DNA from 2 places in the Clostridium sp. LS3 genome. Region 1 is predicted to be linked to the other one. Evidence: riboswitches for the same ligand, from Rfam matches in the RefSeq annotation. Region 1 holds a riboswitch; the other holds the start of a gene.
What was found. A riboswitch is a leader RNA that binds a small molecule or an ion and turns the genes downstream of it on or off. The one in region 1 is predicted to bind thiamine pyrophosphate.

Region 1 (16,802 bases):
GTATAACTATAAAAGGACAAGCGATAAAGAATTTAAATTATGGGATAAACTTTGATATTTTGATTGATGAAATGAGGAATAATCTTAATACTTACTGGATTAATTGGATTAATGACTGTAGGAAGTTAACATCCATGAAATATATTGGTTTATTTGTAAGTTTAAATATTATTGAATGGGGAGTTTTGGGTGTTTCCCGCCTTTATTATACCTTCAAAGAAAGAGATATAACATCCAAAATTGGTGCTGGGGAATATGCACTACAAAATCTACCTGAAAGATGGCATAAAATAATTAATGAGTCCATGAGATTAAGAAAAGGTAATAAAAAATCTTATTATAATTCTATTTTTGAAAGAAGAAATGATGCCTTAACATATATTAATTACATAATTCAAGAAAGCAATGAACTTTTTAATGAGAAGAAGTAATTTTCATTATTAATATATAGCAATATAAAAGGATGCATACAGGATGTCCTCCTATATCAGCTAATTTCCAGAGTTTATCAATAATTTTATGTAAACTTTAGAAAAATAATTTATATTTTGTAGGTTGGATAGTATGATCACATATCCAACCTTTATCCTCACATTATTTTAAGACAGTACCTTCATTTAATATTAATTTAAATATAATATCATCATCTATAATCTCATAAGATAAAATCCAGCCATTTTCTTTAGCTAATTCACTACATAAATACAATCCAAGTCCTGAACTACTTACTTCTTTAGATATATCCTTGTAGTTATTATATTTTATAAATGGTTCTAATAGCTTATCTCTTATTTCTAAAGGAATTTTAGCACATTTATTTTTAATTTCTAAGGTTATTTCTTTTTTATCTTCATATAGCTTTATATTGATCTCGTTATTAACTGAATATTTAATGCTGTTATCCAAAAGGTTTAAAATAATTTGTTCAAAATCCTCTAAAACGCCATAGAACATAACTTCTTGTAATTCTTCTTTTATATAAAGACCATTACTTTTAATCCTTAATTCCAAATCTTCTAATATCTCTTTAATTATATTAGTTAGTGAAAATTCACTTTTACATTTGCTCTTATTTATTTTCCCTCTTGAGCTTTCTAAAATCTTCTCAACTAGCTTTTTCATTTTCTCACATTCAAGAACTATCCTACTGCTCGCTCTATTTAAAAATTCATCATCCATTTCTTTTATATTTTCATCTCTTAGTATTTGAGAATACAAAGAAATAGCTGTAACTGGAGTTTTTAGTTCATGAGTTGCATTATTAAAAAATTCTCTTAAGGCTTTTTCTTGATTATTTAACTGATTTTTCATAGAGTTATAGGTTTTAGTTAAATCAGCTATTTCATCTTCTGTATTTATTTCTATATCTTTAATATCTTTTCCTAAAGTAAATTCCTCCATAGAAATACTTAAGTTTCTAAGTGGCTTTGTAACCTTCTTAATAATCATAGATATAACTAATATAATTGTTATAACAATAAATACTTGTCCTAAAATTATAATTCCTATTGTTTTTATCATTTCATTATATTTACTTAAGTAGTCCTTTTGTATTATTAAATTACCACTAAAGTTATCTTTAATATATAAAGGATAATTATAAGTTGTAAAGTAAGAATTATTTGAATGCTTAAACTTAATTATAGATTTAATATTATTACTTTCTTTTATTATACTTGTTATTTCTTCATTATTTATAATTTTTCCTACAGATTGATTTATATTGCCATTATCATCAGCTATACTAACATAACCTTGTGTTATTTCATTAATTGGAGATAATGCTTTCCAAATAGGCTCTCCCATTATTTCATTTTGCCTTATTATATTTAAAGATGTTAATTTGATTCTATTCATTTCTTCTATGATATCATTCTTAAAAGACTTATCTAAAAATAATGAAATAAATATAGTAAATATTATATTTATAGTTACAACTGAAATTATTGTCCCAATTAAAAGCTTTCCTCTCAAGGTTTTATTCAAAATATCACCTCATTATATATCCTATTCCAAATACTGTTTCTATAATAGAATTGTCTTTATCTTCATTAAGCTTTTCTCTTAATCTTCTTATATGGACATCAACAGTTCTAGTATCTCCTTGATAATCATATCCCCATACCTTATCTAATAAATCATCTCTTGAAAATACAACTCCCTTATTTTCATATAAAAAATTTATTAAATCAAACTCTTTTCTTCTTAAAGGAACCTCTTTACCTTCCTTTATTACACTTCTATCTCTTTTATTAATTTCTATAATCTCTTGGTCTTTATCTTTATTTGAAGTAATATTTTCTTCTATACCTTTTTCATTTCTTCTAAAGATTACTTTTATTCTAACTAAAACCTCCTTAATTTCAAAAGGCTTTACAATATAATCATCAGCTCCAAGCTCTAAACCTAATATTTTATCTATTATTTCACCTCTTGCAGTTAACATTATTACATAAGTACTCTTAGATATTTCCTTACATATATCAAAGCCATCAATATCAGGTAACATTAAATCTAATAAAACTAAATCTGGTTTAAATTCTTTAACTTTTTCTAAAGCATCCTTTCCATTAAATACACTTCTTACATCATATCCTTCTTTTCTAAGTGCAAAGGTTATTGCATCATTTATTGAGTATTCATCCTCAACTACTAATATATTTTTCTTTCCCATAGTTCCCCCATAAATTTATTTTTCTTCTATTTCTAAGAATGAATATTTTACGTCTTTAACATAAGATGATTTACCAGCAGTATTCTCTTCAAATTTTATCAATTCAAAAAATATACTATTTCCCTCCTTATTTGCTTTTGCTATAATATTCTGATAATATGAATCATCAGCAAGCTTAAAAATCAAATCAAATTCACCTTTATCTCCTATTTCTGCAAGATATAGTTTATTTCCATGACTAACCACAAAAAATTCAGTATTTTCAATTTCATTAATAATAAATACTTCTTCATCCATTATTTTTATTTCATTTGTACTTATATTATATAAAACATCTTTATAGCCTTTATCATCAATAAATGATATTATTAAATAATCTCCACACTTATTAAAATAACCCATTCTAGTTACAGTATCACCATTTATTGTTTCAATTCCAACTTTTGAAAAATCAAATTTTTTATAATCTTCAAAATAAATTTTCCCATCCTTTAAAATTACTTTTCTAATTTGTCCAATGGTATCTAATGCCATAATGGATTTTTCTTTTTCATCGTAGTAAAATCTATTTAATTCCATTTTTACTATACCAGTTGTATAATAAGTTTCATTTTTTATATCTACAATTAATATTGATTTTTCTTCTTTCACCTCTGAATCTCTTCTCTTAGAAGTTTCTTCTATATAATAATTATCATCTACCTGAAACGTAGTACTACTAATATCTCCAAAATCATAATACATTTCAAAATAAGCTTTATCATAATATTCTAATTCAAATTTAATATTCTTTTCTAAATCTATATAGTAAAATTTTTTATCTCTTGTATAAATACCTTCACTATAAACTCCTCTATAAGAAGTTGTTTTTCCTGTTGATTTTATATAGTAGTCTATATAGTTTATACCCTCTTTTGCAAACCATTTATTTTCTTCTTTTATTAATTCTCCAGATTCATTTATTATATATGGACCTCTTGTTTCGTCTTCACTAACTGGCTCAGTTCTAGATGTACTTAGAATACCATTTACTCCGTCTTCATCATAAAAAAGTGGCTTAAATAATATATCTTTATCATTAATATTTATAGTTCTTTCCGTAATCTTATATTTATTTAAAACTTCATTTTCCTTAGTATTTTCCTCTAACACTTTTGTATTATTGCAACTAACCATAGCTATGGAAAATAACGCTATTATCAGTGAAATTATTTTTTTCATAAGAAAAACCTCCCTGTACTTTTAATTATATATTACCTGGAAGTTTTTACATACTTTAATTAACTTATTACAAAGTTATTAAATTTATAAATTATTTATAACTTTCTTATATTAAATTTTCTTAATCAAATATCCTTGACTATATATTTAATTTTCATTCTTTGTTATTTCTATAATAGAGTATTTCATATCTTCTTTTATTACTGGAGCATTATAATCTTTAATATTTTCTTCATTATATTTAATTTTAGTAACAAATATACTATTTCCTTCTTTATTAGCTACACCATAAAAATACCTATATCCTTCGGAATCATCTAATTTATATATTAAATTTATTTCTCCATCATCACTTATTTCTGCTAAATACCTATTTTCATTATATAGACAAATAAAAAAATTAGTATTATTAACTTTTCCTATTACGATTTTTTCTTTATCCATAGATATAAACTCATCTGATTTAACTTTATAAAAAAGATTACTATAATCGTAAAACTCCTTAGATTCATTATTATGGATATTAAGAATTAAATTATCTTCAAAATAAAAACTTCCTAAATATCCGTATTTATCATATATTTCTAAATTCTCTACTCCAATATCTTTATACAACTCAAAAACTATCTCTTTTTCTTGTAATATTGACTTATAAATTTTACCTGAATTATCTATAGCCATTATAGCTTCTTCATTATTATCAAAATAAAATTTAATATACCTATTATTATTGTTTCTAACAACATAATAACTCTCATTTTTTAAATCAATAATAATTATTTCCTCATTATTTATAGATTTCCCTTTATCTTCTACATTAAAATATCCCTGAATATAATAATTTTCATTTCCTTCTAGCTTAGCCCCCCTATTTTCAAAGTTTTTAAGCTTTAACTCTATGGAATTATATATTTTTTCATATCCTTCTAGTTCAAATTTATTTTTATTTACTATATCTATATAATAAAATTTTCTTTCACTTAATCTATTATAGTTAAGCATATATACCCCTGAACCTATACATCCATAAGTATCCTTTATAAATCCTATCTCATCTTTATCAAACTTACCTTCTTCTACCCTTTTAAAAGCTCCACTACTATCAATATAGTAAGGTATTTGGAACTCTTCAGGAGCTCCACTATTTTTAGGAGACATCGTTCCATAAATTATGTCTGAATCATAAAACAAAGGCATAAAAGATTTATCTCTTTCTGTATTTTCAATATTTTTCTCAGTTATTTTATACTTATCAGATGTCTTATTATCCTTAGTATTTTCTTCTAATACTTTAGTATTATTGCAACTAACCATAGCTATAGAAAATATAGCTATCATCAGTAAAATTATTTTTTTCATAAGAAAAAACCTCCCTATACTTTTAATTATATATTACCTGGAAGTTTTTACATAGTTTGATTAAGTTGTTACAAAGTTATTAACTATTTTAAATAATATGAACATTACAATCTCATTTTCTAAATTTGAAATAAAGTTGCTAATAAATTTTTATAGTGCTATTATTTATAATGTTTTTAAAATAGTTAAGTAACTAATTGTAATATTAAAGTCTATAATATACTTTATTTTACTATATTACAGATTTCTAAATAAAGGGGGGCTATTTTTGACAAAAGATATGACAACAGGAAATCCTGTGAAACTTATTTTAACTTTTTCTATTCCTTTACTTATTGGTAATGTATTTCAACAGTTTTATAGTATGGTTGATACTATAATAGTTGGTAGATTTCTTGGAGTTAATGCATTAGCAGCGGTAGGATCTACTGGAGCCATGGTGTTTTTAGTTAATGGTTTTGTTATTGGACTAACTAGTGGTTTTGCTGTTCTAGTTGCTCAAAAATTTGGAGCTAATAATGAAGAAGGAGTAAGGAAAGCTTTTGCTAGTTCTTTAGTTTTATCTGCCTTAATGACTATAGTTGTTACTTTTATAAGTGTTGTTTCTGCAAGACCTTTACTTGAGCTTATGAACACTCCTTCTGATATTATTCAAGATTCATTATCTTATATAATCATAATATATGCTGGTAATATTGCTATAATATTTTATAACATTCTTGCAAGCATATTAAGATCTCTTGGAGATAGCAAAACACCTTTATATTTTTTAATTATTTCTTCAATATTAAATGTTGTATTAGATATTGTATTTATTGTTAACTTCTCAATGGGAGTAGCTGGAGCTGCTTATGCAACTGTTATTTCACAAGCTGTTTCTGCAATTTTATGTGCAATATATATAATAAAGAAATTTCCTATTTTAAAGCTTAAAAAGAAGCATTGGAAAATTAGAAAAAGCTATGTTCAAAAGCAATTAAGAATTGGTGTTCCAATGGCTCTCCAATTTTCAATAACAGCTGCTGGAGCAATGATACTTCAAAGCGCTCTTAATTCCTTTGGTTCTAAAGTAATTGCTTCATATACTGCTGCCTCTAAAGTTCAACAACTTGTAATGCAACCTGCTGTTACATTTGGAGTTGCTATGGCAACATACAGTGGACAAAACCTTGGTGCTGGAAGAATTGATCGTATAAAAGAGGGAGTTAAAAAATGTACTATGATAAGTATAGTTGTAAGTATTATATCTACTATAGTTGTTGTATTATTTGGTGGTGCTTTTACTAAATTATTTATGAGTGGTAATGATTTAGAAGTTATAGGATATGCAAGACAATATTTAAATACAGTTTCTATATTCTATATACCGCTAGGACTTATATTTATATATAGAAATACCCTTCAAGGAATTGGAGATAGCTTTGTTCCTATGATGGCTGGTGTCGCTGAAATGGTAGCTAGAACAGTTGTTGCATTTACATTACCAATTCTACTAGATTTTACAGGAATTGCTTTAGCTGATCCTGCTGCATGGATAGCTGCTGCCGTACCTCTTGCCATTACTTATTTTAAAAGAATTAATGTCCTTATGAAAGAAAAAGAACTCGCTAATTAATAAATGAAGTAAGCTGTATCTAAATTAATTTAGATACAGCTTGTTTTATTTATGCAGTTCATAAAATATTTCTTCAGCGCCTTGAAAGTCAAAATCACTTTTATTAAAATTCGTATATTTATTTACTATTTTCAATCTACACTTCTCAACAATTTCATCAAGCTCATTAGGTTTGTATAGTCTTAAATAAAAGTCTTCATGTTCTGAACGAATATATTCACTATTGATATAAAGCTCATATACTCCCGGCAAATACATAATTTGCTGATAGGGATTATATGCAGATTTTTCTTTTAATAAAATTTCAAACGAGCCCTTTTCTACTCTTTTTCTTTCTTTAAAATCATCAGTTTCAAACTTATATTCATCAGCATAAGATTTATTATTGCGATAGTTAATGTCAGTTTCCACACCCAAAACGATTTTCCCTGATGATTTCAAGCTATTTTTCATCATCTCCAGGGCGTTGTTAATATCTCTTCTGTTAGTTAGTAATGAAAAAGAAATTGATGCAATAAAAATAAGGTCATACTTTTCTTTGCTATGATTAAATGTGGTAAAATCACATAAATCAATTCCTGTTGAAAGATTATTTGACAATAGTTTTTCTTTGCATCTCTTTATCATATCCTTAGATAAATCAAAACCATCAATATCAAAACCCTTCTTTAAAAAAGGAATTAAAAATCTTCCTGAACCACACATAGGTTCTAAAATTTTCATATTTTCATTTGCAAATGAAAGTAAAAAATCCAATTCATCTTTTGGCGCTTCGGGCTTATCAATATCATAAAATAAAGAGCACAGGTCACCATAGTAATATTTATCCATAATTCATCTTCCTCCTAATTAATTTTTTTCGAGACATAATTTGATAGCCTCCATAGCAAAATTTAAAATATAAGTATGACAATTTCATTATAGCAATCTATAATATATTCTACTGTTCCATTCTTGCTAAATGATGTTGTGTTAATCCATAACTAGGAATATAATGTAGATGTTTACTAATATTTCAAAAGTAATAAATATAATATTATTCGAGAACTTTATATAGACTAAATTGATAACTGTGCCTTAAAATAGATTTATGTAAGCAACTTAACTAATAAAACTCTGGCTAATTTCGAAGTTATCTATAATGGTGAAATTAAGACTATTGCTCCTATGACAAACTTATTTCTAAACCTTTAAAATTAATAACGTATGAAAATAATAATGTTAACCTTATTGTAAGTAGAGGTATTGGTAATAGCCTATTTCCTTTTAGAATAAATAATAGACCTCATATTCCTATAGTGATTTTAAAGAAATAAGGAGAGTTTCCCTCATTGGAAACTCTCCTTATTTCTAGTCATTACTCTCAATATCTCTTGCACTTCTATATGAGGAATATCATCTTCTCCAAGTTCTTAAAAATTTATATTATCTGGATCCATTCCTGATCCACCACAATTAATTAAATTATCTATAAACTTTATATCCTCTTCTTTAAGTTCAAAATCAAACACTTCAGCATTTTCAGCAATTCTACTTGCTGTTACTGATTTTGGAAGTGGTAAGTTTCCTTTTTGAAGTGACCACCTTATACATATTTGTGCTATAGTTTTTCCATACTTATCTGCTACATTTTTTATTTCTTTTACTTCAAATATTTTTCCTGTTGATAAAGGACTCCAAGCCTCAACTAATATGTTATGTTTCTTACAGAATTCAACTGTTTCATCTTGATTTAATCCTGGATGTATCTCTATTTGATTTACCATAGGAGCTATTTCACAATTTTCTAATATATTTTGAAGATGATTAGGTTTAAAATTGCTTACTCCTATTGCCCTTATTTTTCCTTGTTTATAAAGCTCTTCGAAAGCTCTCCAAGTTTCTATATTTACTTCTTTCCAATCTTCCTTAAATATCTTAGGAATTGGCCAGTGAATTAAGTATAAATCCACATATTCTAGTTGTAAATCCTCTATTGTTTTTTCAAAAGCCTTTAGAGTACTTTCATATCCTTGCTCTGTATTCCAAAGCTTGCTTGTAACAAATATCTCATCTCTAGGTACACCACTGTTTTTAATAGCTATACCAACGCTTTTTTCATTACCATATACTGCTGCTGTATCTATATGTCTATATCCGACTTTTAATGCTTCTTCTACAGATGAAATAGCAATTTCACCATTAGGTGTTTGCCATGTTCCAAATCCTACACATGGAATTTGTATTCCATTGCTTAATATATAAGTGTCTTTTAAATTTTTCATAAAATTTCCTCTCCTTCTATTTTTAATATTATATTATCTAAATTCATAGGCTTTCTACTTAAAATATTATTTAAGTTAATTATAGTGCAATAAGGTTAATCATTAAAGAATAAGCTATACTTATTGATAATTCTGCTATATTTATTTTTATTAATTAAGTGTGAGACGTTATAGGAAAAAGTATGCTTTCATCTTTAAAGTCTCCTTTGCATTTTTTTATAAATAGAGCATTGTCATCATCTATTTTAGGTTTAATACTTACTTTAAATTTTTCACTTTCTGCAACAAAATTAAATATTATAACTTTATCATCTTTCTCTAGTATTTTTAATATTATATTATCTAAATTTATAGGCTTTTTACTTAAAATATCATTTAATATAAGTTCTTTATCATTTCTTTCCATTATAGCTACAGCGTCCTCATCTTGAATATAATAAAGATTATCTTTGTACATATATTTGCAATAAATCTTAAGTGGCCATTCATCTTTTATAACTCCAAGCTTATTTGAAACTTGAACTCTATTTTTACACATTTTATCTATTATCTTCTTATCTTCTTTTAAATCTAAATTTAACTTTTTAATATTAGTTGTTTTCTTATTCTTTATATCTTCAATATAAATTATATTCTCAGTGTTTATCTCATATGAAGTTTCATTTACTCTATTAAATCCAAACTTAGGATAAAAGTTTAAAACAGAATTATTTGCAAATAAATATATAAAATCTACCTTCTTTTCATATTCTTTAAATATTTCCTTCATAAGCCTTCTTATTAGACCTTTATTTCTATAATTTTTATCTGTCATTACTGTTCCTAATTGAATTGCTTTATTAATCTTTCTATTCTGGACTATAGTAAATTTATTTATAGAAACATTTGCAATTACCTCATCATTATGAATATAGGAATATGAAATATAATTATCATTGCAATATCCCTCTTCAAACCACTGTTCAAAGTCTAATCCAAATGTATCTGCTGCTAACTTACTAAAACTTTTTCTATACTTTTTATTTTTCTTTAAATCTTTTACCAAAATAAATTCATACATTATTTTCCCCTTAACCTTTTAATTTATCTAAATTACAAAATTATTAACTAATTTTATTTAAGTTCAGAGACTTTCTTTAATACCTTAACTTGCCTAAAAATTTTTCTTTACTTATTTCCCATATATATTCTATATTTAAATATTAATATTAAATATATACTTACTACAAATATAATTATTACATTATAATCTAAATAGTCTAATTACTAATAACATATTATTTTTGTTTGCATATAATATTTAAAAGCAATTAATTAAGTGTGGTATTATGAACTACTTATTAGAAATTCAAGATTTTAAGCTATTAGGTTCTGGAGCTGAAGGTTCTGTTTATTTAACACCAGAAGGTTATGCACTTAAAACCTTTAAGAATATAAAAGCTGCTAAAAGTGAAGAAGAAATATTTAAAAAAACTTTAGACAGTCCCTTTTTCCCAAATCCAATTTTAAGGATAAGTAATATTTTAATAAGAGAATATGTAGGTGGAGAAAATCTTTTTGAATACATTACTAAACATGGATTGCCTTATAATTTATCAAAGGAAATTATAGATTTAATTGAAGATTTAAAAAGGCTTAAGTTTAAGAGAATTAATATTAGAAATGCACATATATTTGTAGACTCTAAGGGTAAAATAATGGTTATTGATCCAAGAAAACCTTTTACTAAAATTACTCCTTATCCTAAAGATATAATAAAAACACTAGTTAAACTTCACTTATTTGATAAGTTTTTAAAAGATGTTTTACAATACAAGCCAGATTTACTTTCTTATTGGACTGACGCTTATAATTATCTCGCTTGTCCTAGAAGAAAAAGAATTTATAGATATGGCTAATTAAGTGAGAACTAGAGATAAATCTTAGTGGATTTATCTCTAGTTCTCACTTATAAAAGACATTACTTTATATATTCTGATTTTAATATTGAATATAACTCTAAATTAACTATTCCTTTTCCTGTCCATATATTCCCTTCTCTTATAGTACCATCTTTTATAAAATTATTTCTTTTTAATACATTTTGAGATTTAATATTTTCAACCATTACATATGCTTGTATTCTGTTTAATTCTACTTCATTAAATAAATATTTTATTAAGGTCTTAACAATATTACTAGCTATCCCCTTACCAAAGTAATCTTCATTTAAAGTATATCCTATAGTAACTACACTCACTTTTTCATCTATATCAAAAATTTCCGCTACACCTACAAGCTTTTTAGGATTAGATTTAAGAAAAACACCTAAAAAAACTATCTTTTTCTTTTGAAAATCTCTTTGAAAATGAGCAATCATATTTTTTACTGTATCAATAGATTTCTTTGCATTTCCAGGTTTATATTTATATAAATTTTCATTTGCACAAATTTCATATAAATCCTCTAAATTAACTTCTTCTATTTTACTTAATATAATTTCTTCACTTTCAATATAAGGAAATTGACTAAATAATAAATCTTTTTTCATAATATTACATCCCCTTTATAAGTGTTTATCAAATTATAGGTATATTAATTTTAAATTTTTTTTCCTTTTATTTATAAAGTTTAAATTTGTTCCATATTTTTCATATATCATAAAATAATTATAAATAATTTTTACTTAGCCTACAACTTATTAATAAAAAAAGCTATACACTAATAAATTTATTAATGTATAACTTTTCTTTTAAATAATATATTAATTATTTGTTAATAGCTATAAAGTTCACCATAACTTAAGGCAAGAGCTATTTTAGGGTTCGAACCTGGATTTATCCATTGTAAAATTTCTTTCATCTTGCTTTGTTCAACAGCTACACATCCCCAAGTTGGAACCCCAACATCTACATGTAAAAATATTGCAGAGCTTTTCCCTGGAACAACTGGCCATCTATTATAATCAATTACTAAAGAGTATTTATATGAATTGCTATGATCTATTAAATGCTCTGCTGAATTCCATCTACCATTTGGTGCTCCAAACTGCATTGTATTGTAATAAGGTGAATTAACATCATCTACCCAATATTCTGAACCATCTAATACTCTATATGGAACTCCACTTCCTGGATTTTGTGCTGCTCCAAAAGCTTCTGTTAAACTATATACACCTGTAGGAGTACATAAATCCATTTCATAAACTTCACTTGCATTTTTCATTCCATTTTCACCTAATCTTGCAAACATACTATCATATTCATACCATTTTCCATTGCTATCTTTTTGCCATAGAACTAACTCAGCTGTACTACCGCCTGTACTCACAACTGAAATTATTTGATTAGAATTCTTAGCAACTGATGTATTGGCAATCTTAGGCTCATTATTAGACGGAGCTATAGATTGAGTATTTGAATTCGAAGTATTATTCTCAACCTTTGAAGCCTCTTCTTTTTTCTTAGCTTCTTCAGGTAATGCTATTTCATTTTCTTTTTCCTGTTTTTCTTCTTCCTTCTTTTTCTCTTCTTCTATTTTTGCTTCATCTTGAATTCTCTTCTCAACCGAAGATTTTAAGTCCTTTAACTTATCTAAAACTTCATTTGCTTCATTTAGTTTTTTACTGCTTATAGCTTTGTTAAAGTCTTCTTTTAATTTACTATAAAGCTCTTCTTCATCATTATTCATATTTAAAATTTTAATATTATCTGCTTCTTCATATACTTCTTCTATTTTTGCATCTAATACTCTATCTTTTTTTACCTTGTTCACATAAAAAGCACTAAATCCTATAACAATAAAAATTAGTACTAACGATGCTATAATTAAATTTATCTTTTTGTTTTTTATCATTTTTCCCCCCCGTATATCAAAAAGTCTTTTGTAAATTAGTATTAAAATTATGTTCAGCATTGTAAATAAATTATTGGTAACTCTAATTATTATCATACATTTTTTTATAAACCAAATAAATAGTAAATTATTCCAATCAATTTCAAACTGATACCTTCTTATTTCTCTATATAAAATACTATATTAAAAATTATTGACTTTTATTTCATTCTTATGTAAACTTTACTTGTAAATTAAATAAAAGAAGTGCTAGGGGTGCCTTTAGGCTGAGAGATGATTTTTCATTAACCCTCTTTACCTGATCTGGATAATACCAGCGTAGGAAAGTCACAATGTATTTTTATGGAATTAAATTATTATAAAGCTATAAACGTACCTCCTAGCATATTTTTAGGAGGTATTTTAAATGGAAAATTTTATTAACACATTAAGAGAAAGCTTTAGTCAAATATTAAAAAGCCCGCTTTCTTTAGCTACTCTTTTAGGAGTTATTATTTTAATACTTACTTTTATTAGATTTAAAAAAATAAAGCTTGATTCAAAGATTATGGCTAGAATTGGCATTGCTTTAGCCTTAGCTACGATCCTTCACCTTGTAAAGATAGTAGATTTACCTAATGGTGCTGGTAGTATAAATTTAGGTAGTATGGTCCCAATACTACTTATTGCTTTTATTTACGGTCCTGAAATAGGTATGCTTACTGGATTTTTATTTGGGATAATATATTTAATTATCAGCCCTTATATACTTCATCCAATTCAAGTTTTATTTGACTATCCTCTTCCTTTTATGGCAGTTGGACTAGCTGGGTATTTTAAAGATAAAAAACTTTTAGGAACATTTCTCGGTATGTTTATTAAATTTATATTTCACTTTATATCAGGGTTTATATTCTTTGGACAATTTGCACCTGAAGGATGGTCTCCAGCTTTATATTCTCTTGTAGTTAATGGTGCTGTTGTTGGAGGAAATCTTATTGTAGTTTTAGTTATTATAGGATTATTACCTATAAATAGAATTATAGAAGGAAGTAAAAGCTTATCTCATTAATTTTGCAAATTTACATTTTTTTACTTAAAGTTATTATTTCTTAAATTTTATAGTATAATATTTAAGAAATAATAACTTTAAGTTTTAGGGGAGTGAAAATAATGGATAATAATTTAACTAACAACACAAATAATGATATTAACTACGACAAGTATTCTCAACCAATGACATTGAAAGATTGGATAATAACATTTCTTTTAATGTTAATTCCTATTGCAAACATAGTTTTAATGTTTGTTTGGGCTTTTGGATCAAATGTGAATAAAAGTAAGAAAACTTACTTCCAAGCAACTCTTATTATGATTGCTATTGGAATAGTTCTTTGGCTTATATTTGGATCAATAATTATTGCAGCTATTTTAAGCTCTGGATATTAAAAGTTTTATTATATATATGATTCTAATTTACTATTAAACTTGCTTTTTGAATTTTAACTATTGATTTCAATTTAAATATAGATAATGTAGAATATTAATTAGAACATATATACTACAAAAATTAAGAGGCTATGTTAAAGTTAAAATGTCCTTCATATAGGATTCATTTTAGGTTTAACTAGCCTCTTATTTTAATAATTCTTATGAATATATAATCATAATTGAATAAGACTTTAACTTAGGAATAAAATAAGATTTAACAATTTTTATAGTTTCTATCCCTGCATAACTATGGTCTGCTATAATATTCCACTCACCAGATTTTGATTCAGGAATATGTTGATTTATATCATAATCATCTATAGATGTTCCATTATAAATTACAATTAAATCATTTAAGTTTTTTTCAATATTGTATAGGTTTCTAAAATGACACTTTATTACTCCAGCCTTTTCATCTCCATTTAAAAAACTAATCTCAATGTTGTTATTTATGTCATCTCTACTATCTAGTCTAAATTCCCTATAGTTTTTTCTGATATTTATTAATCCCTTTACATAATTAAATACATCTATATATTTTGCTTTATCCCTCCAAAAAATTGCATTTATATTATCTGGACTTTTATAACTATTGTGGTCTCCATTTTTTGTTCTTAATATTTCTGCTCCACCTTGAATAAATGGTATTCCTTGTGATGTTAATATTATTGAAAGGGATAAAATATTTCTTCTTACTAAATGATTATCTAAAACATTATTTTCTAATATTTTTCTATATTCATCTTCTTTAATATTAGGTTTTAAGCTTTTCTCTATTTGATCCCAGAGAGTGTAGTTATCATGAGCATCTACATAATTTATAGTTTCCTTAGGATTAAATGTTAATGTATTTATAGATCCTTTTAAACCCTCTATTATATTCCATGCAGTAGGTCCATTATGTTGATTTCCATTTGAAAATCCATTTGATGGACTATTATTTCCCCTTATAAAATCTCTAAAAGTGTCATTAAATACGGAAAAATCTTCACCTTTTTGCCTTCCTCTGTAGGTTCCATTTAGTAGTGATGATTCTCCTCCTTTCCAAGGCTCTCCATAAATTAATATATTGTCATCAATTTTCTTTATTAAGCTAGTTATTTCTCTCATAGTATCTATGTCTATTAATTCCATAAGGTCAAATCTTAAACCATCAATATTATAATCCTTTATCCAATGAGTTATAGAACCTATAATAAACTTTCTAACCATAGGCCTTTCTGTTGCTATTTCATTACCACAGCCTGAACCATTAGTAAATCTTCCTCTATAATCTGTTCTAAAGTAATATGATGGAACAAGACTATCTAAATTTCTAGTTTCTTGCATATGATTATAAACTACATCCATAACTACTCTTATTCCATTTTTATGAAGAATCTTTATCATTTCTCTTAGTTCTATTATTCTAGCTATTGGATTATATGGATCACTTGAATAACTGCCTTCAGGAGCATTATAGTTTTTAGGATCATATCCCCAGTTTCTATTTCCTTTTTTGTTTGATTTTCTTTCATCAACTGAACCAAAGTCAAATATAGGTAATAAATGCACATGTGTTATTCCAAGTTCTTTTAGATGATCAATACCTGTTTTAACTTCAATTTTTCTTTTTGTATCTTTATATCTAGCTCCTTCTTTTGCTAGTCCTAAATATTTTCCTCTAATATTTTTATCTATTCCACTATCATCGCTTATAGTAAAATCTCTTACATGAATTTCATAAATTATAGAATCCTCTTTTCTTAAAAGCTCTGGTTTTTTATCAAATAACCATCCTAGTGGCATGGTTTTTATATTATTTATATCTATTAAAAAGCCTTTTTCACCATTTATACCTACAGATACTGTATAAGGGTCTACTGCATAGTTTATTTTTATATATTCTAATCCATTCCTATCTATATCTTTAAAGTAAAGCTTATATAGATAAAATTTTCCTTCATTTTCTTTTCTATTTATTTTGTTATAATAAGTTCCACTTATATTATTTCTTTTCATTTGATGTAAGCTTTTTTCATTTTCGTTTATATCATACCAATTATCATATAAACATAACTCTACCTTAAAAGAAGTTGGAGCCCAAACTCTTAAATATATATATTCTTTATCATAGACAATGCCCATATCATTTTCTTTATAATAATAACTGTCTAAAAACCTTCTCATCGTAACTTTACAAGGAAGAAATGTCTTACTTGATCTTACTTCAACTAGATCCATTGGTGATATATTTAAATTTAAATTTATAAACTCTACTTTTTTTAAATCCTTATAAATCACATATTCACAGTTTTCTTCTTTTACTTCATTTATATAAATATAAAACTCAGTTACATCTAATGGTTTTTTAGATAAAAAGGCT
Region 2 (16,802 bases), 1.4 Mb from region 1:
TATTTTTTTCAATGAAATTTAAAGGTAACAGAAATCTAAAACTATTTTTTATAAAACAAAGCCTATATCTTACTTTACATAGTAGTTCTCCATCTTTACCCATAATACTACAGACACAAGTCTCTTTCTTATCTTGTTACATTATATTGTTTATCCTTATGACTTTTAGTAAATATGACATCTATAGTTAATAGATTACGTTGGATTTAGTGTAAAATCCCCTATAATTTAAAAAATAGGAATAGCTAATGAGTACCCAGTTACCTGATTAGCTATTCCTATTTATATCAATATTTTAATATAAGTATCTCTAATGCTAAAAAATTTGACAGAAATAAACCTTTTTTCTATCACTTAATTTTGCAACTACTATTGGAGTCTATCTATTTAAATGCTTAAATACCTATTTAATTTTAATAATTTGATCTTCTAATAAAATGACTTCCCATGAAGCTTTTTGAAGATAATAATTCTTTTCCCTGTCTAATTTATTAAATACATATGTTACTTCCATATCTAAAAGCCCTAGTATATTTTTATCTTTTGAATAAAGTGGAGAATAATAATCTTCTTTATTATCACCTCTTATACCAAAAAATGAAGTTGCTTGCATTCCTGTTGCTCTTACCCTCATAAAGGTTTTATTATCTTCATCATAAATATCTAATATTTCCAAGGTTCCATTTTCATCTAAATCATAATAACTTTTTTCTAAAGTTATTAAATATCTCTCTGGCTCTATAATCTCTCCTGAACCATATGGAATAAAATAAACTTCACTATTTTCAGCTGGTAATCTATATTTCCATGATACATTTCCTTCTTCAGTATCACTACCTATTACTTCACTCAATTGTCCTTTATTACTATCCCAAATAATATAAGATATACTTTTACCAAATTTACTATTATAATTCTTAAGTTCAATAAATATTTCTGTAGGATATTCTTTAGCCTTAATTATATCCATTCTTCTATCATTAAATACTACCTTTTTATTAATTTCATATTCCTTAACTTCTATATTACTACTATCTAATGATAACTCTAGCGGTTCCCCTTCCAATTCTACAAAGTTATCACATGAATTCCATGGAGAAAGCCTTGCAAAATCCCCTATATAAAGCCTTGTAAAATTAAGTGTACAATTTAATTTTTCTGGTGATAACCGTTCATTATTAGGTGAAATATACAGAGTTACCATTCCAGCAAAGGTATATTCATCTATAAATTCACTATTTTCTAAGTCAAACAAATAACCAGCCTCAATATCTAAATCCACATCTGCATCAAACCAATACTTTTCATTTTGATTTAATTTTTCTTTACCTATAACATTATAAAAAATAGTTAATTCTTTTCCATTATAATAAACACTTTCTATATTTAAATCATAGCCCTCACTTTTTACATTTCTCATAATTGGTGTAGAAACTTCTTCATATCCATCTATTTCATTATTTCTATTTAAAAAGGATATAACCTCTCTCAAGCCTGGAATCTTTTCTGCATACGTTGGGAAAAATACTCCAAAAGTTAATGTACATACTGTTAACACTGCAATAAGTCCACTTACTTTTGCAACTAATTTTAAAGGCTTCTTACTTCCACCATTTTTAGCTATAGTTTTCCTTATCCTTGATTTAATTCTTTGTTTTTCTATATCATTTAATTGAGTCTCATCATATTCACTTAAATCTATTTTTACATCATTTAAATATTCTAACGGATCTTTCATGCTTTTCCCTCCCCAACTCTATTTCCAAAGATTGATTTTATTTTTTTCTTTCCTCTAGAAATCCTATTATAAATTACTTCTTCCTTTACAGAATAATTTTCTGCAATGTCTTTTATCTTTTCTTGATTTATATAATATCTAATGAAAATTTCTTTATCCTTAGGCTTTAATACACTTAGTAATGACTCTACTTCCTTTTTTAGCTCCCTTTTCTCTAAACTCTCTTGGATATTGTCCTCACCTTTAAACTCTAGGTTTTCTATATCCTCTTGATTTAAAGTTATGTTTAAATATTTTCTTTGGTAGGCAATGCATTTATATTTCGATACTGCTGCCAACCAGTTTTTAAACTCCCCCTTGGTATCATCATATTTATCAATACCATTCCAAATAGCTAATAATATATCATTTATACATTCATCATGATAATCTGTGAGATTATACAGATGTTTATTTACTATAGATTTTATTAATCCACCATAAGTGTCAATTAAATAATCTAAAGCTTTTTCATTTTTCTTATTTAAACACTTTATAAAGTTCTTTTCATTCACCCTCATAAAATTCTCCCTTCTGTAAGTCCTTACACTTATTACTTAGCTTAAAATTTATAATTTCTATCAATTTATCTAAAAAATATTTTTATTTTTTTACTTACTATTTATTATAAAGTTTAAATTGCTCTAATAACATAAAAAAGCCAATAAAAGCATTCCTTTAGCTTTATTGACTTTAAATTTAATTTAAATATTCCATTAATCTATATTATATTTTACTTTTACACAAATACTCTCATCTTCATTAACCCTTTTAGACTTATTATTAAAGTCATAATGTCCACACCATATTAAATCTAAATTCAGTTAATATATTTTTTCAATGAAAATTAAAGGTAGCAGAAATCTCGAACTATTTTTTTATAAAACAAAGCCTATATCTTACTTTATATAGTAACTTAAGATATAGGCTATTGGAATATTTTGTATATATATTTATTTTTATTATATAATCTTTGTAAAGAAATAGAGAGTACTTTGTAAGCACTCTCTTATAGTTGAACAAGCATTCTAAATTCTTTGTAAGTTTCTCCGCCAAATTCATATTCAAATACTTCTATTTTTTTAAATCCATTCTTTTCATACAAGTCAATTGCAATAGTGTTATCAACTTCAGCACTTGTATAAAGTTTTATATGTCCATATTTTTCAATAAAAAACTCTATAAACTTTTGTAACGCTACTTTTCCAATTCCTTGATTTTGAAACTTTTCATCTATCATAAATCTACTCATTGACCAACCATTAATTTCATCATCGAAATCATATAAAATAAAACCAACCATCTCATTATTTTTATAAATTCCTAATGGATACAAATTTGGCTCGTATGCTGATTGAACTAAAGAAAAAATATTTGATGCAACAAATCTTTTTTGTTCTTCACTTATTTTTAATTCTATACATTGATTATAATTACTTCTATCTATTACTCTAAATTCTATATTCATTTTTAATATATTCTCCTAATACTATCTTAAATTATTTATATTTTATATACCCTTTTCTTTCAGAAAGTGTTTGCAATAAAAAATTTATACTCCACAACCTTATCTACTTATTTTTAATTGATTTGTAAATATAAAAAGCAATGGATCCAAATAAAACCATTAATTCTATTGGTAAAAAAGCCATAGATAGATTTTTATTATTTCCGATAATAGACGTAACTTGTTTTAATTGAATATAAAAAAATATTAATACTAATTCAACATTAAGCACTCTCATAAAAGTAGTTGCCATATTATATTGCTTCTCTTTGTTTACTGGGGTTATTTTTACTGCATAGTTATATATTTGTGGATATTTTGCTAAAAAATACAATCCTATATATAATATTATTACTATAGACAATAGAAAAAATATTGTATTTTTAGAGCCGTATCCATCTATTTCTCCTCGCACATTATAGTGAGTTGGTACAATATCTGGTGCATTTAACCAATACATAAAGGTGATTATGACTAAAGCTAAAATTAATATAATTCCTATAATATCGAGTATTTTATTAATATTTTTATATTTACCACTACTCTCCCACTTACTCATTTCTCTCATCTCCTGAATTTAGTACATTAAAATTGCTACTGAATTTATTAGTTTTAAGGTAAATTACTTTGTACTATTAAGCTCTCTTTTAAAATAAAACCAAGTACCATCTACACCGGCTAATTCCCAGCCATCATTTCCAAGTAAGTTTAATTTTTTTGAAATTTCGTTGTTATATTTACTTTTATCAGTCTTAATTATGCTTTTTAATTCTATTTGTATTTGTTCGATTTTATATTCATATTGTTTCATATGATATTTTCTCCTTGTAAATTATATAATATTAGATTATATCATTATCATCCAAATTATTCCACTCACATTATCTTATACTTGTTGATAATATATTTTAAAATACTTAAGGAGATCATATGAAAATTAAAAATAACGAGATAAAAAAGATTTTATATATTTTCTCTTATTTATACTTTTGTTAAGTGACTAAAATAAAAAAAATTAACTTAAAATAATAAGATAATATAATGATTTATCCTATTATTTTAAGTTAATTCTTTATACTGAAGCTTTTACGTAGTTTTTATAAAAGCTTTTATATTTATTCATTTTCTATTCTAGATTTTCTATTTATAACTCTTAGTAAAGTTAAAATTGCACCAATTAAACATATAAATCCTATACCAGTAAATACAAATCTCATTGCATATATAAATACATCTGCTCTACCTTCTATATACCCTACGACATGATATCCCATTTTGCTACTCATCATGCTGTATAAAAGACTTGTTGAAAGTGCTATCCCTGTTGTTGTTCCTAGATTTCTAACTAACCCATTTATACTTCCAGCTATACCTAGCTTTGTTTTATCAACTGTTGACATTATTAATGAATTATTTGGTGATTGGAATATTCCACTTCCTAATGAAAGTAGTCCGACTACTATAGCCACTACTAATAATGAAGTGTTTTCTGTAAGTATAGTCAATGAGAATATACCAAACGTCAATATAGACAACCCTAAAAAGGATATTCTTTCGCTCCCAATTTTATCTGAAAGATATCCACTTAAAGGTGCAACTATAGCTAATATAATAGGGGAAACTGTCATCATAAGTCCAGCTGCACTTGGAGTAAGCTTTAATACATCTTGATAATAAAATGGTAAAATTATATTTATTGCTCCTATAGAAACAAAAGAAGTGAATCCACAAAATATACTTAATGAAAATAATCTATTTTTAAATATACTTATATCTAACATAGGATTTTCTATTTTTTTCTCTATCTTTATAAATATAAATAGTAATAAACATGAAATAATAAAAGCTCCTATAATTATAGGATTTGTATATCCTATACTTTGCCCAAAGTTTATAGAGGTAAACAGTAATATAACTGAAATCATAAATAATATAGTTCCTTTTATATCAAATGGAACTTTTTCTTTAACCTTTTTAAAGTTTAATACCTTAATTACTCCACTATAAACTAAAATTCCTATTGGTATATTTATTAAAAATATATATTTCCATGGTGCCACTGATACTATAAGACCTCCTAATGTAGGTCCTACCATAGTTCCTAAAGCCACTGCGGTTCCAGTCATTCCAAGGGCTCTACCTCTTTCATTAGGAGGAAATGTTTCTGTAATTATTCCTTGATTAGTTGCCATTGCGGCTCCTGCACCTATTGCTTGAACTATTCTAGATAATATAAGCATTGAGAGGCTATTAGATATCCCACAAAGAAGAGATCCTAAAGTAAAAACCCCAATTCCAATTTTAAATACTTTACTTTTACCAATTATATCTCCAAATCTACCAAATAATAAAATAGTTGCACATATAGTTATTAAATAACTTGTAACTACCCATTCTATTCCAGCCATTGTTGTTCCAAGTTCCCTAGCCATAGTTGGCAAAGCTACGTTTACTATACTACTATCAAGGGTAGTCATAAAGGTCATAGGTAACACCGTTAATAATATTGCCCACTCTTTTTTTATCTTCATATTGTCCATCTCCTAGTCTATCTTTTGTATTCTATCATTATATAATACTCCTAGTTTTAAAAATTGAAAATACATATAGAAAAACGTAGGATTCCTCCTACGTCATTCTTGCAAAATTATCTTTAAATTTTGTATATTTTCATCAAAATTCTAATCAGCTATAATTTTTTTATAAAAAACTTTGAAATGCTCTTCATCCTTAAGTATTTCTTGAGCTTCTATGTAAGGTTTCATTATTACATCTTTACTTTCCTCTAAATAAAACTTAGCATATCCACCTTCTCCATATTTTTCTACTAAATGATTATAAACTCTGTTATAAGTTTCCTCTTCATTTAAATCCTTATAGTTTTTCTTTGAAAAGTTATAACATCTTTCTATCATATCATATATATCTGTTGTTCTATCAGCATCTGAAGCTATATATCCGTATATACTTCTTGGCTCATGAGAATTGGATGCTCTATGATCCTCACATGCTTCTCCCATTAAAGTTAACTCTTCTTTTGTAAACAATTTCTCTAATTCTCTATCATTTATCAGCATATCTCTTGAATGTATTTGATGAAGTTTTCTATCAATACTCATTCCTAAATCATGATATACTGCAATAGTTAATACCATATTTTTATTTACTGGGAAATATTTTGACAGTTTAATTGATGAATCTATTACTGTTGCTATATGTTTTATGCCATGTCCCTTATCAAAAACTTTATAATTTTCTAAAATATTTTCCATTAAATATTTTAATAAGGATTTATCTATTTCCCTGTCAATTATATGACTGACCTCTTTACTTACTATTTCTTTTATTTCATCTAAATTTTCCATATATTATCTTAGTGAAAGAGCTTTAATTAAAAAATCTATCACTAAATACTCACTCCTTCATTATTAATTTTAGTTATTTAATAAATTATATATAATCGTGTTTTAAATATTTTCTGATTACAAATAATTATAATATGCAAATAATAAAATTAATATATTTATACTAAATTTACTCAACAATTTATATTATTTAACCCTTCCTCATACATACTAAAATTTTATGATTTGTATATAAGTTTATAAACTTCTATAATATCTATATAATAATAATTTTTAAATTTATATTGGAGATATAGCGAAAATATCAATTTAATATTTTAGTAAAACTGGACATACAAAAGAAATAAATAATGTAGTTACTGAAGTCATAAAAAAAGTAACTACAATTGAAGTTGGTGTATTGGATTTAAACAATGTAGATGATATCTTTTTACTAGATAGTAAGCTGTATTCATTTAGATGCTGCTGCATTAGATGAAAACTTTTCACAAAGTAAACCCATGTTTTCAATATTTGGAGAACATAGCACTAAAAGCTAAAGAATTATTTGAATAATACTATTTAAAATAAAACTAATATTGTTATAATATAAAAATAATAATTTAATTCTTCCAAAATCTATATAATATATATTAAACATAAGAAGGAGGTTCCTTAATGAAGTGTGTTTCAATTTCTGGGAGAGCAGGACATGGAAAAGATACTTTAGCTTTGAAGTTAAAAGAAATACTAGAGGGAAAGGGTAAAAAAGTATTTATTATTCACTATGCCGACTATTTAAAAATGGTTGCAACACAAGTTTATGGTTGGAATGAATTAAAAGATAATAATGGTAGAACCTTACTTCAACATTTAGGCGATAAAATGAGAGAGGTAGATGAAATGTTTTTAATAAACGAATTACTAAAAATATTATCACTAGTTAGAGATGATTTTGATGTAGCCTTAATTCCTGATGCTAGATTTCCTAAAGAAATAGATTGTCTAAAATCCATTGGTAAAACTACATCAATTCATATTACTAGATTAAATTATGAAAGTAATTTAACAGAAACCCAAAATAAACATAAAACAGAAATATCTCTTGATGATTATATTTACGATTATAATATATTCTCAAATGGGAATGATAATATATCTTCTATACCTTTAATAATAGAAGATATACTCTCTTAGGAATAACCATTATACGTTCTCTTTATATTAGACTATATTATTCTGAATTTAAAAAATAGAGCAAACTAAATTGTTTGCTCTATTATTATAAAAATAACTCTTCTTATGCAATTTCTTCAATATCTCTAACTTCTCTAAGCTTTTCTTCTACTAGCTCTATAAGTTTTTCTTTATCTGCTTCATTATTTACAACATCCATCTTATCCATATCTATTATTAAAACCTCTGATGCATTATAACAATTTTCTACCCATTCATCGTAATCTTTCCATAGAAAGCGGTAATATTCTTTTAAGCTTTCATCAATTTCAAAATCTCTTCCTCTTAATGCTATTCTATTTAAAACAGTTTCGAAGGATCCTTTTAAATACACCATTACATCTGGAGCTTTCTTAGGAAGCTCTTCTAACTCCTCAAGCATATTATTTAAAAGATCTTCATATATTTTCATCTCTAAGTCATTTATTCTACCAAGCTCCATATTTTTCTTAGCAAAATACCAATCTTCATAAATTGATCTATCTAAGACATTATCATCATGAACTAATGCTTCTTTTATACTTTTGAACCTAGTATTTAAGAAATAAAGTTGTAATAAAAATGGATATCTCTTTTTTTGAATTTCTTCCTCACTCTCACTATAGAATAAAGGTAATATAGGGTTGTCATCTACACTTTCATAAAATACATCTGATTTAAAGTGCTCCCCTAAAATCTCTGCTACAGAACTTTTCCCAAGCCCAATCATCCCACCAACAACTATCAACATGCTTCACCTATCCTTTACTTTTTGTCTTTCTCTATATTACATAATTTAAAATTTACTTTCAAGTCTTGACTTTTTATTTTTATACCATATATGGTATTTATATTTCAAAAATCACTATATATGGTATAGTTATATAATTTCTCAAGTCTATATATTCATATTTGTTTAAATTATTAGTAACTTTCAGTTTAAACAATAACTAAAAAGTATTTATAATAAAAAAGTGGACATATGTGAGTTTGCTTATTCCGTCACTTCGCTCCAAGTCAATGCAAACTTACATATGTCCACTTGAAAACTGAAGGAAAGAAATTATCAAAAGTTATCGACAGAATAAACTTTTTTATAATTCTCTATAGAGTAAATAAAATAGAACTTATAAAATAGACATTAATAGAAAAGTCTACTTGTATAAGTTCTATTGCTAAATATTAATTCGCTTATAGTTACATAAGCTTTAATATTTCTTTTTTTATAGCTACAAATTCATCACTGGTAACTATATCTTCATTTCTTTCCTTAGGTAGGTTAACCTTTATTTCACCATTTATAACTGCTGGCTTTTCTGATATTACATATATTCTATTAGAAAGTAATATTGCCTCTTCTATATCATGAGTTATGAATAGTATAGTTGAATTCATTTCTTTAGTTAAATCTAAAAGCCACTTTTGCATCTTTCTTCTAGTTATTGAATCTAAAGCACCAAAGGGTTCATCTAAAAGCATAATATCTCTTGATGTTAAATATGTCTTTAAGAAATTGGCTCTTTGTTTCATACCACCTGACAGTTGTGATGGATACTTATATTCAAATCCACTAAGTCCAAATTCATTTATATGCTTTTTAACCTTTTCTCTAGCTTCTTTTTTATTATTACCTTTAAATACAAGTGGAATTCCTATATTATCAATAACTTTTTTCCAAGGGACCATCATATCTTTTTGATACATATAGCTTAAATCGCCATTTATTTTTAATTCACCACTATCACACTTTATAATATTAGTTAATATATTAAATATTGTACTTTTTCCACTGCCTGATGGACCTAAAATTGATACTAGCTCACCTTCATTAACTTTTATACTAATATCCTTTAATATCTCCATTTCATCAAAGGACTTTGATACATTTTCAAGTAAAATCTTATTTTGATAAGAATTCATTTGTATAAGCCTCACTTGCTTTCATATCTTTATTTATAAGCTTATTATCTAATAGAAATTTAGTATAATTATCCCATACGCTATCCTTCATTTCTCCCCAAACAGCTGCATCATCTTTATATTTATCCGCAAGATATTTTTGGCTTTCTATTGCAAGTTCTTCTCCTATTTCAGGAACTTTACTTACTAATAATTTTGCACTTTCTTCTGGATTTTTCATAGCGAACTCATATCCCTTAGTTGTTGCTTCCATAAATTTCTTAGCTAAATCTTTTTTATTATTAATAGTATCTTCAGTAGCTGCAATAATTGGTGTGTAATAATCTAATGCTGGATCTAAATCTTTAACTGGTATATAGTTTATATCAAACCCTCTTAGCTTAGCTTCCATATTAGTCCAAGCTTCAAATGTCCACTCAAAATCTAAGTTATTCTTTGTTGCTATAAAGAAATCTTCTGTTCCTACATCAACTATTTTTAATTTACTAAAATCTGCTCCATTTTTCTCCATAACAGCTTTTAATATAGCTTGCTCTGATGGACTTCCCCATCCACCATAAACTTTATTTTCAAAATCCTTAACTGTTTCTATTCCCTTTTCCTTTGGTGAAGCAAATCCTGACGTATTATGTTGTATAACTGTTGCTATAGCTTTAACTGGAAGTGGACTATCTGATGTTCTTGCATATGTTAAATCTTCTTGATAACTTACTGCAAAATCTCCTTTGCCAGCAGCTAGAAGTTGCAGGGATGATCCTTCTGATGGCTGAATTATTTCAACATCTAATCCAAGATCTTTATAATACCCTTTTTCCTGAGCTACATATAATCCTGTATGATTTGTATTTGGTGTCCAATCTAATATTACGGTAACCTTTTGTAATCCTTCTGAAGTTTTTGCTTCTTCTTTTTTACTACATCCAGCTAATAGTGTGAATGCTGTTACAGATGCTAATACTACTGATATAATTTTTTTCTTTAACATTATTATTTCACCTCAAAATCTATTATTTTGTATTTTATTCCTTTATCTTTAATTTTTTATTATTCCATGGAGTACATACTCTTTCCATCAAAGTAACTATAAAAAATATTGCCATGCTTATAACTACTATTATTACTATTGATGCAAACATTTTATCTAATGCATAAGCACTTCTGGCTCTTGTCATATATACCCCAAGACCTTTTTCTCCTCCAAGCCATTCTCCAATTACAGCTCCCATAATACTATAAGTTGCTGCAATTCTCATACCTGAAAAGAAGTTTATCATTCCATAAGGTAACTTTAAATGCATAAAAACATTAAGCTTAGATGCCCCCATTAATTTAAAATGATTGATTAAATCCTTATCTACACCTTCTAACCCGTCAACTATGCTAATTACTATTGGGAAAAAGCATACTAGCACAACCACTATTATCTTTGGAAGTGAACCAAATCCAAACCAAATTATAAATAATGGCGCAAGAGCAACTGTCGGTATAGTTTGAGATATAACTAGTACTGGATATAAAGCTCTTTTTACTAGTGGAATCATATCCATAATTATTGCTAGTATTATAGATAATCCTATTGCTATTAAAAACCCTATCATACCTTCATATAATGTAGTTAAAGTATGAGGTATCATAACTTTAAAATCCTTAACTAATGTTTGCATAACATCTGTTGGTGCTGGCATTATATACTTTTCTATGCCCCCAATAGTTACTATGCACTGCCATAAAACTAATAAAATTATAATAAATACTATAGGTGCTATCTTATTCCCTATATTTTTTAATTTTTTCATCCATTGTCACGCCTTCTTTTTTATAATCTATTTTAACCATAGATACTACTCTTGATGCACCTTCTTCAGTACAAATTTCTTGAGCCCTTTTTACTATTTCTAGTAATTCACCTAATTCTCCCTCCATTGTGGTTTCCATAGCTCCAACTTCATACTTAACTCCAGTGGATGCTATATATTCTATAACCTTGTCCACAACAGGATAAATTCTATCCTCACTAACTGTTGGTATTACTTGAAGACTTACATTACAAACTGACATAGTCTTTTCCTCCTCTAAATATATTTAAAAGTAAACAAATTTGATTTTATTTATATGTCCATATAGTAAAAAAATACAGTATCTCTGATTAGAAATACTGTATTATAGTTCAATTTGTATATTAAAATTCAATAACAAATAATCTCCCTACGTTGGCATTATCCAAATCAGGTTCATGGGTCAAAATAGTATCAACTTTATCTCAGGCAGTTCACCGCCCCCCCAGATATCTATTTACTTTTTATAGTTCCATTTTATTCATTTTCATTCCAAATGTCAAGCTAATCAATAATTCTTATCAACTAAATAATTTTATTAATTGTATAACAATTATATATTACACAATCCATTTCTAAGTTAAGTTTCAACGATTTACTTTGCTTAATTCTCTAAGTGCTTTTCATCCCTCACCCTTATTAGTTCCAAATAATACAACTATCAATCCCTAAAGCTCCTATGGCTATTTTTATTACAGGCATTAAAGTTAAAATTCTCCTAACTAATTATTCTAATATAATTACCCTCTATATTTTTTAGTAATTCATTCAGTTCTATATTCTTATAATTTGAAACCTTTTTAGCAACATCTATTATTGCCCTTGGATATCCATATTCTCCATTAACCCATTCTAAAGCTGTTGGCCCATCAGTTTCTATAAGTAATCTATTTAATGGTATTCTATCTAAAACCTCATTAGTTTTTTCTGAATACCCTATATCTACACTTATTGTAAAATAGCATCCAAGCTCAATATATTTTTCTAAAGTGCTTATTTCACCACTATACCAATGTATAATAGCTTTATTATAATTATTCCTTTTTAGAGCATTATAAATTTCTTCTTCAGCTCCTTTTGTATGGATACTTACAAACTTATTTCTTTTAATACTTTCTTTTAATATAAAATTAAAAATCTTTCTTTGTGCTTCATAAGTACTTTTATCCTCTACCCAGAAGAAATCTAAACCTATCTCCCCTATTAACTCACTTTTCTCTATATAAGGTACAAGATCTTCTAAATTCCCTTTATATTCTGCTGCTTTCCATGGATGAATGCCAAAGCATGGATTAATAAATTTACTCTTTTTACTATATTCTTTATTTTTTATATAGCTTTCTATATTCATACTATTAGCTAAAGTTAATATTTCATTCTTATTTATATCCTCAATTGCTTTTTCTATATTTTCCTCAAAAAAATCTAAATGTGTGTGTGCATCTATATACATAATTCCTCCATGAATTCTAATTTAAGTAGCATAATTAACTCTTTAATTTATATTCTATATTAGTAATTTCTTAATTATATCCTTTTAATGTTACTGATATAATTTCTGGTGGATTAAATATTCTTACTGGAAATAAACTATTCCCCAATCCCCTACTAACAAACATTGTAGTTTTATCACTATTATAACTTCCACTAGTATATTTAGGGAAAAACCCTTGATTTGGAGCTATAATTCCTCCTACAAATGGAATCCTAACTTGGCCTCCATGAGCATGTCCTGAAAAAACTAAATTCATATTATTTTTAGAATATAAATCAAAAAGCTCTGGTCTATGTGAAAGTAGTATCTTAAAGCCTTCAATATTTGACCAATTACTTAAATATTCCTCCATATTACTTATATCGATCCCATCTGTATAATTCGAGGTAAGAAAAGATGGATCAGATAATCCTAAAAGATATATAGTACTATTCTCTTTTGTAATCTCTAACTTAGTATCATCTATTATATTAACTCCTACTTCAATTAAGCTATCCTTTATTTCAGAATATTTTCCTGACCATGCTTCATGATTTCCTGAAACATAATAAATTGGAGCAATTTCTATTGCACCATTAATGAAGTCCATTGCTTTATCTAAATTATATCTACGCCTATCTATCAAATCACCTGTAACTATAATAATATCTGGTGATAACTTTTCTATTTCTTCTAATATTTCTGATTGCTCTTTTCCAAACATTTTGTTATGCAAATCAGAAATATGTACAATTTTAAAGTCATTAAATTTAGATGGCACATCATAGCTTGAGTAATTAAAGTTAGAAATTGTAATACTATTATTTTGCCAAACGACAAACACATATAATGCTATAATTATTAAAAATACTAACATCAACTTCTTCATCCTTTTACATAAACCTCTCATTTCCCATCCATAATTATATTCCTTAGTCAAATTCTATTAATTTTAACTTAACCTTTTAATTGGCTAAAGTTCTACACCTTTTAAATTTTTATTTAAATTTATCTGTAAAACCATAACTCCTATACCACTAATTAAGACCATTAAATAAAAGCTTATACCTCTACTAAGTAGCATAGCAGAACTTATTAGATGAATTGGAAATAAAGTCTTAAAAAATATTAAGAACCCTTTCTCTCCTATTCCTACCGCACCTGGCAACGGTAATGCTGCACCTGTAATGTATAAGGTAGACTGAATCAAAATGAATTGAATTAAAGACACTGATGACATTCCAATGGATTTATATATCCAAAACGGGATGCTATGCAATGCTAAAATTTGTACCGTGGTAGTAAGAATAGTTTTAATTATAAAAAATTTATCATTTTTAATATAATCTGCACCCTTTTTATACTTCTCTATCTCTATTAATGCCTTTTCATTAAATATTACAGATTTTTGGTAATTAAAGTGTTGTAAAACTTTAACGCATAAGTTCACAACTTTAAAAATAAGCTTTTTTGAAAAAATAGATACCAATATTAATACTAATAAAATTACATTTAACCCAATCCCTAAAAATAGTAATATACCAAACTTTCCAAGAGTTCCTTTTAAAAATTCAAATTTTATTATTACTCCCATAATTGCCATTGATACGGTAACAAGTTGATATGTTGCAAGACATATTAGTAACGCAAGCATGCCATTAGAAATATCTATCTTTTTTTTATGCATATAATAAAGCTGCATTGGCTGCCCCCCAGTGGCTGACGGTGTTATAGAACTGAAAAAAATTCCCGTAAATGAATACTGTACACATTCAAGTAGTGTTGCCCTTTCTTTAAAACTCTTTAAACTACGCCTTATATTTATAGCCTCACAAAGAACCACAAGAGACATAGCAGCTATGCCAATAGCAATATATACTAAGTTTACATCTGACACTGTTTTTATAATCTCTTTAAAGTCAGCATTGAAAAAAATCATTTTGAATGTTACTATAACAATTATTATAAATAACCCACCATTTTTCAATAAATTCACTAGTTTTTTACATTTGTTCATAAAGTTCCTCCAAAGTTCCAAAGGTAATTCCTTGTGATTTCCAAATTGGAAGAACTATCTCTAATGCTTCAACAGTTCTTTTCGGAGCATCATTTTTTCCTCGACCATCGTGAAGACAGATAATATCTCCTTTTTCTGTTTCACGAAGCAATCTATCTGCTATAGTTGTTGCATCTATATTTGCCTTCCAATCTCCTACAATTACATTCCAAAGAACAATTTTTAAATTTAAATTCTTTATTTCCTTTATAGCCGCCAAGCTAAAATGCCCCCAAGGAGGTCTAAAAAACTTCGGTTTAATACCAAGTTCTTTTAATATATCCATACTTTTTGAAAAATCTTTTCTTATATTCCATGGTGTCTGAAAAATTTCATTTTTATGTTCTAATGAATGTAGTCCTATTATATGTCCATCTTCTTTTATTTCCTTAATAATTTCAGGATTATTTTTAGCAAATTCCGCTACAACAAAGAACGTTGCTTGAACTTGGTAAGTCTTTAGGACTTTAAGAACTTCTGTAGTATATTTATTGTCAACGCCATCGTCAAATGTTAAGTATATATTTTCTATTTCTTTTTCTCTCCTAAGCTTTTTTAGTTTCTTATTCCATATTCTATAAATTACTGTAGGAATTACTCCATATATTATTAAAGATATTATCGTTATAATTATCAATATAATTATCCACATCTTTTTTCACATTCCTTTCGTAAACTTCATTTAGTTTAAATTCAGAAATTTCATTCTTCAAATGTTGCATATTATATTTCATTTGTCCTAAAAGCCTATCGTTACTTATTAAAGATATAATATCTTCAGATATATTAGAGTTATTTTCCCAAGCAATTTTTCCTATAAGCATTTTTTCAATAAATTCAGCATTTCCAACCTCTTGAGATAAAAATGGTTTAATAATATATAAAGGTGTAGTAGTATAAATAGCTTCAAAAGTAGAAATTCCTCCTGGCTTAGTGATTATTAAATCTGACCTTTCCATATATTTATATACTTCATCTGTATAACCAACTGCATCTATTTTAGGGTAATCTTTTTTAATCTTTTTTAATAGTTTTTTATTTTTACCAGTTATAATTGTAATATGAACCTCGCTTGATTCATATAATTGTTCTAATATATTATCAAGGCCTCTTATTAACCCAAGCCCTCCTCCCATTATTAGGATTTTCTTTTTATCATTAATAGATTGCACTTCCATGTCATTTTTAAATGATTTCCTTACAGGTATTCCATTTATAATAATTTTCTCAGCAGGAACTCCTTTTGATAAAAGGAGTTCCATTGTGCTTCTCGCTGCTACAAAATACATATTAGTCTTATTAGCAATCCATCCATCATGAGCTGTAATATCCGTAATATGTGTATATAGTTGAATATCGTCTTCATATTCCTCCTTATAAGTTGAAATAAAGCGAGAACATGCAGACCATGTAGATACTATTAAATCAGGATTATATTTTTCAATTAGAGAATTTATTTTATTTAAATTTCGTCTCTTTAAGCAAGTTTTTTCATGCTTCACAGCAAAACTATTTATAAAGTTGTACACACATGAAAATCTACATATAAAAAGATTAAAGAATCTATAAACTAGTTTATACATAATAGGGAACAATACCTTTACGATATCTACAACTTCAATAATATCATCAGTATTAGATTCAAGTAATTCTTCCTTAATAGCCTCTGCAGCA

Region 2: linked by a shared signal. The riboswitch ahead of ACZJV1_RS14105 (thiamine-binding protein) and the one ahead of thiT (energy-coupled thiamine transporter ThiT) in region 1 are both predicted to bind thiamine pyrophosphate.

What each region holds. Positions count from the first base shown of each region.
Region 1 is NZ_CM143921.1:1,618,400-1,635,201, reverse strand. It holds gene ACZJV1_RS07525 (aminoglycoside adenylyltransferase domain-containing protein) at 1-431, shown strand, start outside; gene ACZJV1_RS07520 (HAMP domain-containing sensor histidine kinase) at 595-1,986, opposite strand; gene ACZJV1_RS07515 (response regulator transcription factor) at 1,991-2,674, opposite strand; gene ACZJV1_RS07510 (hypothetical protein) at 2,690-3,895, opposite strand; gene ACZJV1_RS07505 (hypothetical protein) at 4,043-5,254, opposite strand; gene ACZJV1_RS07500 (MATE family efflux transporter) at 5,523-6,869, shown strand; gene ACZJV1_RS07495 (class I SAM-dependent methyltransferase) at 6,915-7,700, opposite strand; gene ACZJV1_RS07490 (aldo/keto reductase) at 8,282-9,133, opposite strand; gene ACZJV1_RS07485 (GNAT family N-acetyltransferase) at 9,288-10,193, opposite strand; gene ACZJV1_RS07480 (protein kinase family protein) at 10,462-11,031, shown strand; gene ACZJV1_RS07475 (GNAT family N-acetyltransferase) at 11,094-11,663, opposite strand; gene ACZJV1_RS07470 (L,D-transpeptidase family protein) at 11,888-12,967, opposite strand; TPP riboswitch at 13,209-13,309, shown strand; gene thiT (energy-coupled thiamine transporter ThiT) at 13,374-14,018, shown strand; gene ACZJV1_RS07460 (hypothetical protein) at 14,120-14,395, shown strand; gene pulA (type I pullulanase) at 14,597-16,802, opposite strand, start outside.
Region 2 is NZ_CM143921.1:2,997,945-3,014,746, forward strand. It holds gene ACZJV1_RS14035 (hypothetical protein) at 1-103, opposite strand, end outside; gene ACZJV1_RS14040 (DUF4179 domain-containing protein) at 404-1,738, opposite strand; gene ACZJV1_RS14045 (sigma-70 family RNA polymerase sigma factor) at 1,735-2,298, opposite strand; gene ACZJV1_RS14050 (GNAT family N-acetyltransferase) at 2,787-3,245, opposite strand; gene ACZJV1_RS14055 (DUF1648 domain-containing protein) at 3,349-3,843, opposite strand; gene ACZJV1_RS14060 (hypothetical protein) at 3,907-4,095, opposite strand; gene ACZJV1_RS14065 (MFS transporter) at 4,400-5,815, opposite strand; gene ACZJV1_RS14070 (HD domain-containing protein) at 5,966-6,649, opposite strand; gene ACZJV1_RS14075 (hypothetical protein) at 6,959-7,138, opposite strand; gene ACZJV1_RS14080 (hypothetical protein) at 7,307-7,825, shown strand; gene ACZJV1_RS14085 (deoxynucleoside kinase) at 7,929-8,594, opposite strand; gene ACZJV1_RS14090 (ABC transporter ATP-binding protein) at 9,041-9,763, opposite strand; gene ACZJV1_RS14095 (ABC transporter substrate-binding protein) at 9,744-10,748, opposite strand; gene ACZJV1_RS14100 (ABC transporter permease) at 10,783-11,559, opposite strand; gene ACZJV1_RS14105 (thiamine-binding protein) at 11,531-11,821, opposite strand; TPP riboswitch at 11,949-12,056, opposite strand; gene ACZJV1_RS14110 (TatD family hydrolase) at 12,317-13,051, opposite strand; gene ACZJV1_RS14115 (metallophosphoesterase) at 13,122-13,961, opposite strand; gene ACZJV1_RS14120 (lysylphosphatidylglycerol synthase transmembrane domain-containing protein) at 14,046-15,089, opposite strand; gene ACZJV1_RS14125 (polysaccharide deacetylase family protein) at 15,076-15,765, opposite strand; gene ACZJV1_RS14130 (MGDG synthase family glycosyltransferase) at 15,704-16,802, opposite strand, start outside.